3 regions of the Halalkalibacter oceani genome follow, and region 3 is predicted to be linked to each of the others. Evidence: riboswitches for the same ligand, from Rfam matches in the RefSeq annotation. Region 3 holds a riboswitch; each other region holds the start of a gene.
The links. Region 3 has a riboswitch for S-adenosylmethionine ahead of metK (methionine adenosyltransferase). Riboswitches for the same ligand answer to the same signal wherever they lie in the genome.

Region 1: another riboswitch for S-adenosylmethionine. It lies ahead of ABMB67_RS11825 (methionine ABC transporter ATP-binding protein); the one in region 3 lies ahead of metK (methionine adenosyltransferase).
Region 2: another riboswitch for S-adenosylmethionine. It lies ahead of ABMB67_RS00310 (2,3-diketo-5-methylthiopentyl-1-phosphate enolase); the one in region 3 lies ahead of metK (methionine adenosyltransferase).

The regions. Positions count from the first base shown of each region.
Region 1 covers NZ_JBEPKD010000009.1:68,253-72,515, forward strand. Annotated here, with positions in the region: gene ABMB67_RS11815 (MetQ/NlpA family ABC transporter substrate-binding protein) at 1-134, opposite strand, end outside; gene ABMB67_RS11820 (methionine ABC transporter permease) at 152-808, opposite strand; gene ABMB67_RS11825 (methionine ABC transporter ATP-binding protein) at 798-1,826, opposite strand; SAM riboswitch class I at 1,960-2,057, opposite strand; gene ABMB67_RS11830 (YusG family protein) at 2,393-2,629, opposite strand; gene gcvH (glycine cleavage system protein GcvH) at 2,761-3,147, opposite strand; gene ABMB67_RS11840 (arsenate reductase family protein) at 3,217-3,573, opposite strand; gene ABMB67_RS11845 (acyl-CoA dehydrogenase FadE) at 3,806-4,263, opposite strand, start outside.
Region 2 covers NZ_JBEPKD010000001.1:58,660-62,922, forward strand. Annotated here, with positions in the region: gene ABMB67_RS00310 (2,3-diketo-5-methylthiopentyl-1-phosphate enolase) at 1-1,045, opposite strand, end outside; SAM riboswitch class I at 1,133-1,245, opposite strand; SAM riboswitch class I at 1,414-1,565, shown strand; gene ABMB67_RS00315 (sugar ABC transporter substrate-binding protein) at 1,654-2,772, shown strand; gene ABMB67_RS00320 (sugar ABC transporter ATP-binding protein) at 2,781-4,263, shown strand, end outside.
Region 3 covers NZ_JBEPKD010000007.1:6,081-10,343, forward strand. Annotated here, with positions in the region: gene ABMB67_RS09725 (alpha/beta hydrolase family protein) at 1-276, shown strand, start outside; gene pckA (phosphoenolpyruvate carboxykinase (ATP)) at 361-1,941, opposite strand; SAM riboswitch class I at 2,283-2,396, shown strand; gene metK (methionine adenosyltransferase) at 2,559-3,764, shown strand; gene ABMB67_RS09740 (DUF1540 domain-containing protein) at 3,986-4,141, shown strand.

The sequences.
Region 1 (4,263 bases), on a different contig from region 3:
AATGTAACAGCTTCCTCCTGCGCCTCACCTGCTTCATCCGCTCCCGTATCAGGTGCTTCTTCATCGGTGCCCCCGCACGCCGCCAAGGACAGGGCCAATGTCGCTGCTCCAATCAAGTGTAAAAACTTTTTCATGTTTGTTTCCCCCTTCGTTATCGTTTGTCTGTTTTATTGGTAAAATAGTCGCCGATCCATTGAATAATAAAGACAATGATCACGATGACTATTGTTGCCACGAATGTAATCTGACTGTTGGAACGCTGGAATCCTTCCAAAAAGGCAAAATGCCCAAGACCGCCGGCGCCGATCACTCCGGCCATCGCCGTATAACTGACGAGCGCGATCGCCGTCACGGTAATGCCGGATAGTAACGCCGGCAACGCTTCCGGAATCAAGACCTTGCGGATAATCGTCCAGTTGCTCGCACCCATTGCCTTGGAGGCTTCAATGACCCCTTTATCGATTTCACGGAGAGCAATTTCCACCATCCGCGCGTAAAAAGGAGCCGCTCCAATAATTAAAGCCGGCAGGGCGGCGTTCGCGCCAAGCATCGAACCGACAAGGGCACGCGTAAACGGGATCAGTAAAATAATCAAAATAATAAATGGAATAGAGCGAAAAACATTAACAAATAAACTGAACAGCTGGTTGATAAACCTGTTTTCCCACAGGTTCCCTTTACTTGTTAAATACAAAATCAAGCCGAGAATAAGACCGAGGAAGAATGTTGCCGCTACGGAGATGCCGGTCATATAAACTGTTTCCACTGTCGCATTCCACAATCCGTCCCATTTCACTTCATTCAACATGCGAAATCACCTCCACCTCAACCTGCTTACTGCGGATAAAGGCAATCGCCGCTTCGATTTGTTCGGGTTTTCCATCAAGAGCAATAAACAACGTTCCATAAGAGCCCGCCTGGATTTTCGTTATTTTCCCTTGAACAATATTGACGTCGATATCAAATTGACGGATCAGCTGGCTAATAAGCGGCCGCTCTGTTTCTTCTCCGACAAATGTCAGTTGGACAACTTTCCCTTCAGGAGATTCAGCCAGCATATGCGAAATCGCGTCGGCTGTTTCCTCCGGCTCGGTTATTTGCTTGACAAACTCCTTTGTCATCGCCTCTTTTGGCTTTCTAAACACTTCGCGTACCGGCCCTTGCTCAACGACCTTGCCCGCTTCCATTACGGCGACCTGATGACAGATTTTCCGGATGACATGCATTTCATGCGTAATCAAGATAATCGTCAATCCAAGCTTTTCATTAATGTCGACGAGTAAGTCGAGAATCGCGTCCGTTGTTTTCGGATCTAAAGCGGATGTCGCTTCATCGCATAGAAGAACCTTCGGATTATTCGCCAGGGCCCTGGCGATCCCGACCCGCTGCTTTTGACCGCCACTAAGCTGTGAAGGATAGCTTTCTTCTCTGCCGGCCAGACCGACAAGTTTAATTAATTCATCAACGCGCCGATCACGCTCTGGTTTCTTTACTCCGGCGATTTCAAGCGGGAATGCGATGTTTTCGCGCACGGTACGGGACCAAAGCAAATTAAAATGCTGAAAGATCATCCCGATTTCCTGTCGCGCTTTCCGCAACTCTTTCTCATGTAACTGCGAAAGGTTGCGCCCGGCTACCGTGACTTCCCCTTGAGTCGGCCGTTCCAGCATATTCACCATTCTGATCAATGTACTTTTCCCAGCGCCGCTATAACCGATAACGCCAAAGATCTCGCCTTCGTTTATCTGTAAATCAATCCCGTCCACCGCACGGACCGGACCATCCTTCGTCTGAAATACTTTGTAAATATCGCGCAACGTAATCATCAAATCACACCTTTCCGATCACTTAACTTTCTTTTTGCACAGTACTTGTTTCCTGGATGTCAGAACGTTTCTCATAAGAAAAACCCTCCTGTGCATCAGCAAATGAACAGAAAGGTTGCGAACACGAGCCTCTCTCTCATCTTTCAAAGCATTCCGCTTTGCAGGATTTAGCACCATTGGTATGGTTGCCGGGTTTCACAGGGCCAGTCCCTCCACCGCTCTCGATAAGAGCTAAATTATACTTACTTTTAGCATGAAGAAATAATAGCACGAGGAAAAAATACTTGTCAATCTTTTTGCCTTTTCCAATGTTAAAGGAAGATATGGAAGATATTTTCTGAAAAATAGAACTATTTAAGAGGAGGAGAGATCATGGTAAGAAGGCGCCAGTGTGCCAGGGGAAATACTTAGTGGATAGCGATGCCTTACTGCTGGCAGTGGCTTCGTTCTGCGCAAAGTCTGTACCGAAGAAAAACGCTTCGGTACAGACTTTTAAACATAAGGCGCAGACTTCGCTTACTGCTTGGGGTTGTATCAAAAGGAAAACCATCTTTTGATACAGCTCTTTAACACCAGCCTTCTTCGCAGCTGTCGACATAGGAGGTGATTTGTTCGGGTTTTTCTTGCTCATAGCGGTAAATTTTGTCCTGTTCAAATTCATAGCCCTGGAACATGTCATGCTGCAGGCCTTGACTCGTTTCCGACACTTTCCCAATTTGGGTGTCACCAATGTAAAGATTCAGCGTCCCCGCTTCGTATTTCCCTTTTACTTGTCCTGTTACATCGACACGGACAAATCCCATGTTCATAACCTCCTTATCAGAAGTTACTGTTATGGTGCCCTTTCATCGTTTTACGATGCCGTCGCACGAGAAAAAAGAGCTGGGGCAACAGGTAACATCAACCTGCTTATCCCAGCTCCATTAGCTTTCTTTTAGTCCTCTGAAATCATTTCCTTGTATTGCTCCGCTGTCATCAGCTTGTCAATTTCTGAAGAATCGCTTGGCTCGACAACGATCATCCACGCTTTTTCATAAGGGGATTCATTGACAAATTCAGGAGAATCATCAAGCTCTTCATTCACTTCAACAACCTTGCCGCTTATAGGAGCATAAAGCTCAGAAACCGTTTTGACCGATTCTACGCTGCCAAAAGGCTCGTCCGCTTCGATGTCGTCCCCGACTTCCGGAAGCTCGACAAACACGATGTCGCCAAGCTCGGATTGAGCGAAGTCCGTAATCCCGATACGAACTTTATCTCCTTCAACTTTTACCCACTCATGCTCTTCAGAATACTTTAACTCATTTGGTAAATTGCTCATAAAAAATCCCTCCATCATGATCCACTGTTTTTTCTAATTATACCTACTTTTTCAATAAAACAAAATGAATTATTGCCAAACCTGTTCAAATTGCTCTTCCTTAAATCCAACGGTTACGTTCTCTCCGTCGGTTGTGAGCGGGCGCTTGATCAGCATCCCGTCAGAGGCCAGAAGTTCCAGAGCCTCATCCTCTGACATTCCCGCAAGCTTGTCCTTTAAACCTAATTCGCGATACTTTTGCCCGCTTGTGTTAAAGAACTTCTTTAATTCCAATCCACTCTTCTTCCACATTGTTTCCAGTTCATTTTTTGTCGGCGGATGATCGACAATATGTATGTCTTTCACGGCAATCCCATGCTCGTCCAGCCATTTTTTGGCTTTTCGGCAAGTCCCACATTTTGGATAGTGGTAGAAGCTAATCGTCATCATACCCCTCCTTTCCATACGCCTGCTTTCATTATTGCCGATCTGCTTTTTTTGTACAATGATTTTGCCTATCATTTTCTTTCAATCTTATGACAACTCTTTTTCGCCACATCCTCATTGTCCCACTTTCCTGCTATTTCATACTTTGGAACTGTCTTTAAAAAAAACTGAAGGGGGAGCGGGAAGGTTGATTTGTCACCTTTTGCCCAGCCCCACCCTCTATTCAAATCTCCTAGCTGATATAGCCGCTCTCCTCGAGAACCGCAGCGGCAATCAGCCGTTTTTTCTTTACAACATCAATCGCTTCGTGCCGTGTCAGCTTGCGCAAAATACCGAGCAGCATCCGCCGCTGATCGCCCTCCTCCATCATAATCAGAGATTCCTTTGCGTTGGTCTCAATCCGCTGAAACGCTTCCTGGCAGAAGATTTGCGTCATGATCAGCTTCCGGTCCCCTTTGTCGTTCGCCCCGCTTCGTGCCTTTTCCGTCCGTAAAATAGCTGACTCCATCTGATAAATATCATTGACAATATCGGCGATATTGGCAAGCAGCTCCTGCTCCTGCTGCAATGCTTCGCCGTACGTTTGAACGCCCAGACCCGCAACAAAAAGAAAGATCTTCTTCGCCATCGAAAGCAGCTGCTTTTCCTGTTCGAGCGGCCCTGACCCGACCTCGGCCGGAAGCAGCTGAA
Region 2 (4,263 bases), on a different contig from region 3:
CATTGATTAAAAGCGGTGTCAGCCCCGGATGAATCCCGGCCGATGGAACCGGGAAGGCCGGCTTGAGCTGGCTTTGCGTGGTCAATGCTGTCGCAATGTCCTGCGTTTCCTGCTTTTCCAAAGCGACGCTGCCATAAGGAGAAGGGAAGAGGACAAGGTCGGCGCCAGCAAGGCGCAACAGCTTGCCGAGCAGCACTTTGTTGGAGAAGCCATAATAAGGCGAGCCGGTCATCGCCCCGGAAACAGCCGGGTGGGCCATTAGCGGTACGGCAATATCCGGATCTTCGGCTAGACTTTGCAGCACATCAAGGCCGTAAGCAAACACATTAAACAATAATGCGCTTGCACCGAGATCGACTGCGCGCTTCGCCTTTTCTTTTAAGTCGAACGTCCGTCCGGTCAAGTTGACAGCGTACAGCGTTCTTTTTCCGGTTTCTTCATAGGCCTCAGCCAGCGTCTGGACGCCGGTCGTAATCCGCTGTTCAAATGGGGTCAGCTCATTATCAAACAGAATCTCATCGTCTTTGACAAGGTCAACACCGCCAATGGCCTGCTGCTTGAGCTGCTGCTGAAATTCACCAATGTCCTTGCCGATCATCCCTTTAAAAATACTCATTAACAGTGGGCGGTCAAACACATCGAGTCGTTCCCGGACGCCACTGATGCCGAATTGCGGACCAGGAAATTGGGCTTCAAGCTGGGGCGACAGCTCAATGTCGACAAGCTTGATTTCTCCATCGAGGGATAGCTTGCCGAACATCGTCGTCAAAATCGCTGCCAGATCCGCGCTGAAGTTGGCGGCAGGGTAGGCGATTTTAATCAGGCCGACCGTCCGTTTGCTGGAGAAATAACGGTTGTCATCCGCCGTTGGCACAAGCTCTTCGACAGAGATGACTTCTCCTTTGTGCTTTTCAAGCTGCTTCTTTTCCAGTGCGGGAAGGTTTGTCCAGGAGCCGATTGTCAGGCCGAGCGCGATGCCTTCCGCTTTTTTAGCGAGGTCGCCTTTTTGGTCAAACACCTTGTAGGTTGCCGTAATATGACTCATCGTAGCGGAGTCCTCCTTTCGTTACCATCACAAAAAAATCCTCATCTTTTTTGAAAAAGAAGAGGACCCATTCTATGATTCTATGTCCTCTTATCTGTCAGCTTTGCGCTTGAGAGAATTAGCACCTTGAATCAACCGCTCGGTTGAAACAGGTTGCCGGGCTTCATCGGGCTCGTCCCTCCACCTGCTCTTAATAAGAGTATTCGTATTGGTATTGTCGTTAGAAAATGATGTAATGAATTATGCCAGAGGAAGAGTCGTCTGTCAATTATGAATTATTTTTGCGAAAATCTATTGACAAAACGAATGTCTGACTCGTATGATTACTCTCAGAATTCAAAATGTAAAACATAAAATTACATGATTCACTCTTATCGAGAGCTGGCAGAGGGAATTGGCCCAATGAAGCCCGGCAACCGGTCTGTTCATCAAGGAGATTGATGGAAGCCTAAAAGGTGTAAAGACACGGTGCTACATCCAACAGCTCGTTTTACATGTGAAACGAGCTGAAAGATAAGAGGACGGAGCCAGTCCATTCCGCCTCTTTCTCGATCGTGAGTGAAAGAGGCTTTTTTATGTTTTGCCGACAAAAAAGGGGAGAGAGACAAATGAAGAAAAATAAGTGGTGGAAATCAGTAGTGGCAGCGGCGCTTGCCGTAACGCTTGTCGGCTGCGGAGCTGGAGAAGAGTCAACAGGAGAGCAGGGCGGTGGAGCGGAAAGCGACACGATCGAAGGTGTGCCGGAACGATTTGCCGGCGGTGAAGAAACGAAAATCAGAGTGATCCGCAAAATCGGCGGCGATGATCATACAGCGCAATATTTGGCCGGAGTAAAGGAAGAAGGAGAGGCACTCGGCTTTGATGTCGACGTATTTACAGCAAACGGCGATACGGCCCGTTATCATGATGCAATTTCTCAAGCGATTGATGCTGGCGTTGATGGGCTGATTTTATCGCATGGCGACGATGCGGCGACCTATGATGCGGTTGAGCGCGCCCGTGAGGCGGGAATTGAAGTGGTTACGTTCGATTCGATTGCTGAATTGGAAGAGATTGAAGGCGTAACGCTGACTTCTCAGGATGACGAAGCATTGGCGACGCTGGCGCTTGACCAGCTCGTTGAGGATTTCAACGGAGAAGCGAACATGATTTATCTTTGGGTTGACGGCTTTCCACCAATGGTACGCCGCAACAACGTCTATCAGGAAGTGCTTGCGGCAAATCCGGGGCTGAACGAGCTTGAACGGTTTGGGGTCGCCTCTGAGGATACGTCGACACAGACACAAAATGCGGTCGCGGCGATGCTGAACAAATACCCTGAAGGGGAGATTGATGCGATTTTTGCGACATGGGACGCCTTTGCGATCGGGGCCGCTCGTGCGCTGGAGGAAGCGGGCCGTGATGAAATCGCGATTTACGGAATTGACGTATCAAATGCCGATCTTCAAGTGATGCAGCAGGAAAACAGCACGTGGAGCTACACGGCTGCTGTCGATCCGAAGCTGATCGGCTCGATCAATCTGCGGATTTTAGCGAAGAAGCTTGCCGGAGAGGAAACCCCGCAAACCTATGATTTGGAAGCATCGTTGATTTCAAGAGAGAGCCTCATCGGCGGGTCAGAACCGGTCAATATGGTTAACCTTGCTGACGTGATTGAAGGCTGGGGCATATCTGATGCGTTTGAAGAAGAGTGGATGACGATACTGAAAGAACATCATAACCAATAGGTGATGGCATGAACCTGAAAATGAGCAATATTTCAATCGAATTTCCCGGTGTGCGCGCATTGGACGAGGCTTCCTTTGAAATGGAGACCGGACAGGCCCACGCGCTGATCGGCGCCAATGGCGCCGGGAAGTCGACGTTAATGAAGGTGCTGTCCGGCGTGTACAATCACTACAGCGGGGAGATTTACCTTGATGGGGAGCTCATTGACATCCGCTCCCCAAAGGATGCCCGGCGGCACGGCATTCAAATCGTTTACCAGGAAGTTGATACAGCGCTTGTTTCAAGCTTAACAGTCGCGGAAAACATTATGCTGAATGCTCTTGTGGCCAATAAAGAGAAGAAACTGATGATTGACTGGAAAAGGCTTCATCAGCAGGCAGCGGTGATCCTCGAGACGCTTCAAGTCAAGCTGCCGACGCGAAAGCTGGTCAGTGAGCTTTCGCTTGCTGAAAAGCAGATGGTGCTGATTGCCCGCGCCGTGTCGACGGAATGCAAATTTCTCATTTTAGATGAGCCGACGGCACCGCTCAGTATGACAGAGACGAAGCAGCTTTTTCGCGTTGTAAATGAGCTGAAGCAAAAGGATGTCGGAGTCATTTTCATTTCTCATCGCCTGCCAGAACTGTTTGAGATTTGCGAGGAAATCACAGTGATGAGAAATGGCTGCTATATTTCCCGTGAACGTACAAGTGAAACGAGCGCGACGAGGGTGATTGAGCATATGCTTGGTAAGTCGCTCGAAGCCCAGTTTCCGGAGCGCAGGCAAACGGCGGGGGAGGTGGTGCTGGAAGCTGCCCATATTTCTGACGGCGACAAGGTTGATGATGTCAGCCTGACAGTGAGAGCCGGGGAAATTATCGGCGTAGCGGGACTTGTCGGTGCCGGGAAAACCGAGCTGTGCAAGCTGCTTTTTGGAGCAGAGAAGCTAAAAGCCGGCACGATCTCGCTCAGAGGGAAGAATGTCACCATTGCCAGTCCGACCGAGGCGGTGCGCCAGCGGATCGCGCTTGTGCCGGAGGAGCGCCGCAAGGAAGGGGTGCTCGTCGAAGAATCGGTCGTTACGAACTTGACCGCATCAAGCCTTGGAAACTTTCTCAAACGATTCAGCTTCGTTGATGTGAAAAAGGAACGAACGAAGGCCGAGGAAATGATTGAAGCGCTTGCGATCAAAACACCTAGTCCGGCGGCAACCGTCAAGCATCTCTCCGGCGGCAACCAGCAAAAAGTGGCGATCGGAAAATGGCTGATTGCCGACAGTGACCTTTATATTTTCGATGAGCCGACAAAAGGCGTCGATGTCGGCGCGAAAAAAGATATTTTTGAATTGATCGCCGGCCTTGCCGACCGTGGGAAAGCAATCATTTACGCATCATGCGAGCTGGCGGAAGTGCTCGGGATTACCGACCGGGTGTATGTGCTGTACGATGGGCGAATGACTAAGGAACTCGTCACATCAACTACGAACGAAGAGGAATTGTTATACCTCTCAA
Region 3 (4,263 bases):
GAGCGCTACCGCTGGCGAACGCCTCTTCATGAGCTGGGCGAGCTCAAGCCGCGGATATTGCTTATCCATGGAGAAAAAGATGAGCACGTCTCGCTAGCTCATGCCCTGCTTGTGGAACAGGCATGCAGGCAGGCGGGGAAGGAAGTTGCGACCTGGTATTTCCCTCAATACACTCATCATTTTCCGCCAAAGGAACAGCGCGTGATTTTATCGGAAGCTGCCAGGTGGATGAAGGGGAAGGAGAAAGACAAAACGAAAAAGAGTAGCGGATTGTAGCAAGCATCTTCACTCCATGCGTAAGGGCTGTGACCAAAGGTTGTTTTTACCTTTTGCCACAGCCCCTTTATTGCGTAGCCGTCCTTACTTAGGTCCGGCTGCTTTAATAGTGTCGCTGATATTATCGAATTTCTTGAAGTTTTCTTTGAAATTAGCTGCTAATTCTGCTGCTTTTGCATCGTAGGCAGCTTGATCGGACCAAGTATCACGCGGTTTTAAGACAGTGTCCGGTACTCCAGGGCAGTGAAGCGGGATGTGAAGACCGAAAATCGGATCAACCGTCGTTTCAACTGTGCGGAGCTCGCCGTGCAACGCCGCCTGAACCATCGCCCGGGTATGCTGGAGGTTCATTCTGCTGCCGACGCCGTAAGGGCCGCCAGACCAGCCTGTATTGACGAGGAAAACATCGACATCATGCTGGTCGATCTTTTCACCGAGCATTTCAGCATAACGGGCAGCAGGTAGTGGCAAAAACGGTGCGCCAAAGCATGTTGAGAAGGTCGCTTCAGGCGAAGTGATGCCACGCTCTGTTCCGGCTAATTTACTCGTGTAGCCGGAAAGGAAGTGATACATCGCCTGCTCCTTTGTCAGCTTGCTGATTGGCGGCAGCACGCCGAACGCGTCAGCTGTTAAGAAAATAATCGTATTTGGGTGTCCCGCCAGACTTGGGAAAATCGCGTTTGGAATCGCTTCTAATGGATAAGCGGCGCGCGTATTTTCCGTTAACGATACATCGTCGTAATCCGGCTCGCCGGTTTTTTCATCAATCACGACATTTTCAAGAACGGTGCCGAAGCGGATCGCGTTCCAAATTTGCGGCTCTTTTTCAGCTGATAAGTTGATACATTTCGCATAGCAGCCGCCTTCAATGTTAAACACGCCGTTGCTTGACCAGCCATGCTCATCATCGCCGATTAACGAGCGGTGAGGGTCGGCGGAAAGAGTTGTTTTCCCGGTACCGGACAGCCCGAAGAACAAGGCGACGTCGCCTTCCCGGCCAACATTGGCCGAGCAGTGCATCGAAAGGACATCCTGCTCAGGAAGTAAGTAATTCATCACGGAGAAAATCGATTTTTTCATTTCTCCGGCATATTCGGTTCCGCCGATGAGGACAATTCGTTCCTCAAAGGAGACGATAATAAAGGTCTCGGACAGCGTACCATCGACCGCGGGATCAGCTTTGAAGCTTGGCGCTGAAACGATCGTAAACGCATTATCGTAAGATTCGGCATCTTCAGCCGTCGGACGGATGAACAATTGACGGGCGAAAAGCTGCTGCCAGGCAAATTCGTTAATGACTTTTAACGGTAAACGGAATCCTTCATCGGCGCCGGCAAAGCCTCTTGACGCGTAAAGTTTATCCTTTTGCCCTAAGTGGCGGACAACTTTTTGGAAAAGACGGGTAAAAACATCTTTTTCGATCGGCTGGTTTACAGCTCCCCAGTTAATTTTATCCTTAACGCTTTCTTCCTTCACAATAAATTTATCTTTAGGGGAGCGGCCCGTATAGGCGCCTGTTTCGACGCTTAATGCACCGGTAACAGAAAGCTTTCCTTCGCCGCGCATTAACGCCTCCTCGATTAGAGATGAGATCGGTAAATCATGATGGACCTGGTCCTGATTAAGTAACTCTGCTAGTTCTGTCTGTAGGCTAATCGTTTTCATTGCCGCACCCTTTCTTTCATCATATAATTTGGTTAACATTAACAGCTTTAACTTGGTTAATAGTATAACACATTTAGATTAATAGTCTATACTATTAGCGAATTTTTTTTATCGTGCGAATTATAAAGAAAAAAAGGTACCTGTGTAGCCAAAAAAGGCTGTCATCCAATTAACTGGTTATTTTGTCGACATTTTTTTCCTTCTGCATAAGATGGAAGTATCAGGTAGAATGACCGGACAGATAATGATAAGGAAGAATCAACCCGTTTCCTTATGTTAATCTTGTCCACTTGCGGTTGACAGTACACGTGATGTGCGATATGATATGCGTCGAACGGATACTCTTATCCTGAGTTGGCGGAGGGACAGGCCCGAAGAAGCCCAGCAACCAATACTCAAAGCCATGAGTGTTAAAGGTGCTAACCTGCAAGGCTATTTGCCTTGAACGATAAGAGGCGAAAGGTAAACATTCAACCCTTTTCCTCGATGGAAAAGGGTTTTTATCGTTTATACACGTCTTAACCAGGAAGGTATCTCCCATTCTGTGGGACATGAGTGCCGTCTCAAAGAAAGACACATGCTAGAGAGAAGGCAGTGTTTAAAGGAGGAAATCAATCATGACAGAGAAAAGAAGCCGTCGTTTGTTTACGTCTGAATCTGTAACGGAAGGACATCCTGATAAAATTTGTGATCAGATTTCAGATGCAATTCTTGATGAAATTTTGAAACGGGATCCAAACGCCCGTGTAGCATGCGAAACGTCTGTGACGACAGGTCTTGTCCTTGTGGCGGGAGAAATTACGACAAGCACATACGTTGATATTCCGAAAACGGTCCGGGAAACGATTAAAGGAATTGGCTACACTCGTGCCAAATACGGATTTGATGCCGAAACATGCGCTGTTCTTACGTCGATTGACGAGCAATCCGCTGATATTGCGCAAGGTGTTGACCGCGCGCTTGAATCGCGCGAAGGCCAGATGACCGATGAAGAGATTGAAGCGATTGGTGCGGGGGATCAAGGCTTAATGTTTGGTTATGCTAATAATGAAACGAAAGAGCTTATGCCGCTTCCGATTTCGTTAAGCCATAAATTAGCACGACGTTTGACAGAAGTACGGAAGGAAGATGTTCTTCCTTATTTACGACCTGATGGAAAAACACAGGTTACCGTTGAATATGACGAACATGATCAGCCGCTGCGGATTGATACGATTGTTATCTCCACTCAGCATCATCCTGAAGTTTCCCTGGAGCAGATCCAGCGCAATCTGAAGGAGCATGTCATTAAGCCGGTTGTGCCGGAAGAGCTGATTGACGAAGATACGAAGTACTTCATTAACCCGACAGGCCGTTTCGTCATCGGCGGGCCACAGGGCGATGCCGGATTAACTGGACGGAAAATCATCGTCGATACTTATGGCGGCTATGCGCGTCACGGCGGTGGGGCGTTTTCCGGTAAGGATGCGACAAAGGTTGACCGTTCCGGTGCTTACGCGGCCCGCTATGTCGCGAAAAACATCGTCGCGGCCGGTCTCGCTGACAAATGTGAGGTTCAGCTTGCCTATGCGATCGGAGTTGCCCGTCCGGTTTCGATTTCTGTCGATACGTTCGGAACAGGAAAGGTTTCTGAGGAAACGCTTGTTACACTTATCCGCGACAATTTCGATCTTCGTCCAGCGGGGATTATTAAAATGCTCGATTTACGTCGACCTATTTATAAGCAAACAGCTGCTTACGGACATTTTGGCCGCACGGATGTTGAGCTTCCTTGGGAGCAGACAGATAAAGCGGACGATTTGAAAGCGCAGGCTGGTTTGTAAAAAAAAGAGAAACAATGTACCTGGTTTTTAAAGGCTGGGCCAAAGGTGTTTTTTCCTTTTCCCCAGCCTCCAAGAAATGAGCGGAAAGCGTGCCGGCTGGGTGTTACATCGCTGGCTGAAAGCATCTTTTGCAGGAAGGCAATCGCTTTGTTCCCTACTCGTCTAAAGAGTATGGGAGCTATTTTTTTTGGTCACACTAATGAATAGGGAGGTGATTGAACATGGCGCAAGATGTATTATGCGAAGTGAATAATTGCGTATATTGGGAAGATGGAAACAACTGTAACGCTGACAGAATTTATGTCGTGAGCCACAAAGGAGAGCAGGCCGCCCGCTCTGAAGAAACGGACTGCAAAACCTTTGAACCGACCCACTAAAGAGTGCTTACAAATGTCAGCGGTTGTGCTGGAACGAACGGATTTGTTGCTTCGGGGCTTGAGACAAAAGGAACCAACCCTTTTGTCTTAAGCTCTTTTGCGTTGTACATATAGTATTGATA